DNA from 2 places in the Sphaerisporangium sp. B11E5 genome. Region 2 is predicted to be linked to the other one. Evidence: riboswitches for the same ligand, from Rfam matches in the RefSeq annotation. Region 2 holds a riboswitch; the other holds the start of a gene.
The links. Region 2 has a riboswitch for thiamine pyrophosphate ahead of thiO (glycine oxidase ThiO). Riboswitches for the same ligand answer to the same signal wherever they lie in the genome.

Region 1 (2,386 bases), on a different contig from region 2:
TGATCGTGCCCTGTCACCGGGTCATCGAGGCGCCTGGTCGTCTTGGGGGGTACGCCGGCGGTCCCGCGGCGAAGGAGTTGCTGCTCCGCCTGGAAGGAGCCGTGTGAGGAACGTCACCAGCGCGGCGACGAGGAACGCCGCCAGCGCCGCGTTCATCCAGGGCTGACGCTCGAACCCGATCGCCTCACGCACCTGCGCCCACGCGGTGTCCCACCCGTCGACCGTCGGCGTCGCCGTGACCAGCCAGTACGCGACGAAACCCAGCACCCAGGGAACGATCATCGCCCACCGGGCGGGCGCGCCGGCCGAGGTGTCCCAGCGGGCGGCGCCGCCGAGCACGAAGTAGTCCACGGCGAGCACCGCGAACATCGGCACGAACACCGCGCCGATCAGGCCGAGGAACGCGCCGTAGGAGTTCACGTCGGCGAACAGGGCGATCACCGTGGTCAGAGCGCCGACCGCGGCGGAAAGCACCCGCCGGTCCACGCGCGGCATCAGGTTCTGCAGCGACATCGCGGTGGAGTAGACGTTGGCGAACGACTGATCGGTCTCGCGCAGCACCAGCACGCCGAAGAACAACCCGCCGAGCGGCACCGCGACGAACGCCTCCCACACCCGGTCGGGGTCGTTCCCCACCACGGCGAGCGCCAGGATGCCGAGCACCAGGCACGCCACCTGGGCGATCGTGTAGCCGGTGACCACCCCGCCGAACGCCGCCCGGCCGGACCGCGAATGGCGGGCGTAGTCGGCGGCGACCGGGACCCACGAGACCGACAGCGCGATCACGTAGTCCACCGCGGGCGCGAAGGAGTGCCAGCTCCCGGCACCGAGGCTCGGCGCCTGCCGCACCAGCGCGACCGTGAGCCAGATCATCGCGATCACCACGCCCGCGGTGACGAAGCGGCGCAGCAGGCGGATCACACCGAGCGGCCGGATGGTCAGCGCGACGGTCAGCGCCCCCGCCGCGACCACCCACGCCTGGTACGGCACCGCGTCCCCGAAGATCGCCTGTGCCCCGTTGGCGATCACCCACAGCTCGAAGGCCCCCCAGCCGAACATCTGCACGATGTTGAGCACGGTCGGCACATAGGACAGCCGCGCCCCGAACAGCCCGCGCAGCAGCACCATCGCCGGCGCCCCCGTCCGCGCGCCGGGCACGGCCGCCAGCCCGACCATCACCGTCCCGATGAGGCTCCCGGCCACGGCCGCGAGCACCGCCGCCCCCAGCCCGAGGGGAGCCCCGCCGAGCGGGTCGAGCAGCAGGAGGGCCCCGGAGAACCCGAGAAGGCTCACTCCGAGGTTCGCCCAGAACGCCCCTTGGTCGAACGCCCCGAGTGTCTTCGGGGGAGCCTCGTCAAGGGTCAGCGGAGCCTCGTCGACGGCAGGCGACATCACACACTCCCTACGCCGGCATTATCCGGACAGGTTCATGCGGTCGGCGGCGCGCCTGATGAAGGAGCCGCCCTCTCAGCCCGGTTTCGCCCGAGCTCCCGCGTTGGACTTCGTGTCGAGTTGGGAGGTCATCCCCCGCTCGCGCCCCAATGATGCCCTATTCGCCTGCGATCAGCTACCGGCAGGCAGGCATCCGGCACCCGGTGGGCCCCGGCCGGCTCAGGGGCGGCGGGCCCAGATCGAACCGTCGCGGCCGGAAGGTGCCGCGCCGACCGCCCAGATGGCACCGCCGCTCTCCAACTGGAGAGCGAGGTCACGGACGGACGCCTTCCGGTTCGGCGGAGCCGGGAAGGAGCCCGGCTCGACACTGTCGGGGCCGATGTGCAGGTACCTGCTGCCTCCGCCCTTGGCGTCGTAGACGATCCAGGCCCCGCCTCTGCCGTCGGGCTCCGCCTGGGCCCGCGGCTGGATGCCCGGTTCACCGCGGACCTCGAAGCCGAAGCTGCCCAGATAGCCGGTCAGCAGCAAAGTCTCACCGCAGAAGGAGCGCTTCGCGCCGCCGCAGGGCCAGGCGACCCAGCCGACGGCCATCACCCGGGCGGTCTCACCGTCGACCGCGACATCGGTGAGCTCCGAGATCTGGCCCGGGTGCGCGGACGGGACCGCCGGAAGCGCGACCGCGCGCCAGGCCGTGCCGGTCCAGCGGGCCAGAGCCGCCTTGCCGCGCACCGAGCCCGCCGCCCACTTGCCGTCGAGTCCTTTGACCACGATCGGCGTGCGCACCTTGCGCCACACCGACCCGGCCAGGCGCCGCAGCGTGGACTTCGCCTTCCACCCGGCCTTGCCGCCCGGCGGGAACGTGGTGGCGTTCTCGATGACCCACAGGTTCTCACCGATGGAATACGCCCGGTCCACCCGGCCGTGGTGCCATCGCTTGACCTGCCAGCGCTTGCCGTCCCACCGGGCGTAGCGTGACGCGCCGAACGCCCAGACC
Region 2 (2,386 bases):
CACGGCCTGCCCGACGGTGGTGCCGGCGGGGAGGTCGTGGGCCATGCCGTTGATCGTCACCTTCATATGCCGTTACGGGACACGTCCCGGCCGCAGGGCCGGGGAAGCCCCCATCCTCCTTGCCGTCTGTCAGTAGTGGTGGTGCGCGGTCCGGCCGGCGAACCGCGCGGGGGAGCAGATCTCCGCCACCGGCGGGCCGTCCCCCGGCCACCCGCCCGCCAGTTCCGCCGCCACGTACTCGGCGGTCAGCGGGGCCAGCAGCACGCCGCCGCGGTGGTGCCCGGTGGCCAGCACCAGGCCGGGCAGGGACGCCGGGCCGATCACGGGGATGTTGTCCGGCGTGCCGGGACGCAGGCTGGCGACGGTGTCGGTGACCTCCAGCTCGGTGATCCCCGGCACCAGCTCACGGGCGTCGCGCAGCAGCTCGTACAGCCCGCCCGCCGTCACGCGGGTGTCGAACCCCATCTCCTCCTGGGACGCGCCGAGCACGACCTCGCCGTCCCCGCGGGGCACGAGGTAGGCGGACGAACCGTGCACCACGCCGCGCACGCAGTGGCCGAGGAACCCCGGCGCGCCGCGCAGCCGCATGATCTGCCCCTTGACCGGCCGCACCGGCGGCAGCACCCCCGGCGGCAGCCCGTCGAGCGCGCCCGACCAGGCCCCGGTGGCGAGCACCACCCGCCCCGCGGCCACCGTGCCGCCGCCCGCCAGCCGCACACCCGTCGCCGTGTCGCTCTCGACGATCACCCCGGTCACCCGGTCGCGCACCAGCGTCACCCCGCGCCGCACGGCGGCGGCCAGCAGGGCGTCGGCGACCCGGCGCGGGTCCACCCAGGCGTCCTCGGCGGCGAGCACGCCGCCGCGCACCCCGGGGGCCAGCATGGGCTCCAGCCGGCGGCACTCGCGGCCGGTCAGCCGCTGCGCCGGCAGCGACAGCTTCGCCATGAAGTCCGCGAGCTCGCCGAGCGCCGTGAGGTCGTCGGCGTCGAACGCCACGGCCAGCGTGCCGTCCGTCCGGTGGTCGACGTCCACGCCGGACTCCTCGCCGAGCTCGACCGCGAAGGCGGGCCACCGGGCCAGCGACGCGAGGCCGAGCCGCAGCAGCGGCTCCTCGGTGTAGGTCACCTCGCTCACCGGGGCGAGCATGCCCGCCGCCGCGTGGGTGGCGCCCGACCCGGGAGAGGGGTCGGCGACGACGACGGACAGGCCGAGCGCGGCGGCGCGCCAGGCGATGGACAACCCGATGACGCCGCCTCCGGCCACGCAGACGTCCGCCCGGTGCGTGACAGGGGGCGCCGCGGCACGGTTCGCGTGCGGCACGTTCACGGAGGATCCCGCTCCCTTCGCCGGCATGATCCGGATCAGGTCTCTGGCGGTCGAGGGCCTACGAGCCCTCCTCTCAGCCCGGTCTCGCCGGACTCCCGCGCGTGCTTGCGACACTAGCCTATTCCTGCCCTCCTACGGCATGCGCACCTGGTTGAGTAGTCTCATTACCGCGCGTACCGGGTAGTGAGCCAATTTGTTACCAAATCGCCGTTGGCAAGTTACCGGCCCGGCCGCTTAGGGTCAGGTTGTGAATCATGTCGCGGTAGTAGGCGCCGGGCTGGCCGGTGTGCGGAGTGTCGAGGCGCTACGGGCCCGAGGATTCAAAGGGCGCATCACCCTGATCGGGGAGGAGCCCCATCGGCCGTATGATCGGCCTCCCCTTTCCAAGGCGGTGCTGCAGGGAGATCTGGACTCCACGCTGGTGGACTCCGACTTCGGCGCGCTGGACGTCGATCTGCGGCTCGGTGTCGCGGCCAAGGGGCTGCGCGAGGGCACGCTGGAGACGACCGAGGGCGAGCTGGAGTTCGACGGGTTGATCGTCGCGACCGGCGCGGCGCCGGTGCGGCTGCGCGGCGAGGGCCCGCAGCACGTGCTGCGCACCATCGACGACGCCCTCACCCTCCGGGAGCTGATGACCGAGGGCGTCAGGGTCGTGATCGTCGGCGCCGGGTGGATCGGGGCCGAGGTCGCCACCGCCGCCCGCAAGGCCGGGTGCGAGGTCGTGGTCGTCGAGTCGGCGCCGTCGCCGCTCGCCACCGCCCTCGGCTGCGAGGTCGGCGCGTTCACCGCGCCGTGGTACGCCGAGGCGGGCATCGACCTGCGGCTCGGCACCATGGTCGGCTCGGTGGACCCGGGCGGGCTGACCATGATGGACGGCTCGTGGATCCCCGCCGACGTGGTGGTGACCGGCATCGGCGTGCGGCCCAGCGTCGCGTGGCTCGCCGGGTCGGGCATCGAGCTGGACAACGGCATCGTCGTCGACGAGCACCTGCGCACGTCCATGCCGGGCGTGGTCGCGGTCGGCGACTGCGCCAGCTGGTGGTCGCGCCGCTTCGGCCGC

Region 1: it holds a riboswitch for thiamine pyrophosphate, as region 2 does, so the genes downstream of both, ABGB17_RS15520 (cytosine permease) here and thiO (glycine oxidase ThiO) in region 2, are expected to answer to the same signal.

The regions. Positions count from the first base shown of each region.
Region 1 is NZ_JBDPMD010000013.1:113,740-116,125, forward strand. Features, by position in the region: gene ABGB17_RS15515 (methylated-DNA--[protein]-cysteine S-methyltransferase) at 1-107, shown strand, start outside; gene ABGB17_RS15520 (cytosine permease) at 22-1,392, opposite strand; TPP riboswitch at 1,383-1,504, opposite strand; gene ABGB17_RS15525 (hypothetical protein) at 1,612-2,386, opposite strand, start outside.
Region 2 is NZ_JBDPMD010000055.1:25,041-27,426, reverse strand. Features, by position in the region: gene thiS (sulfur carrier protein ThiS) at 1-66, opposite strand, end outside; gene thiO (glycine oxidase ThiO) at 130-1,326, opposite strand; TPP riboswitch at 1,322-1,435, opposite strand; gene ABGB17_RS33160 (FAD-dependent oxidoreductase) at 1,574-2,386, shown strand, end outside.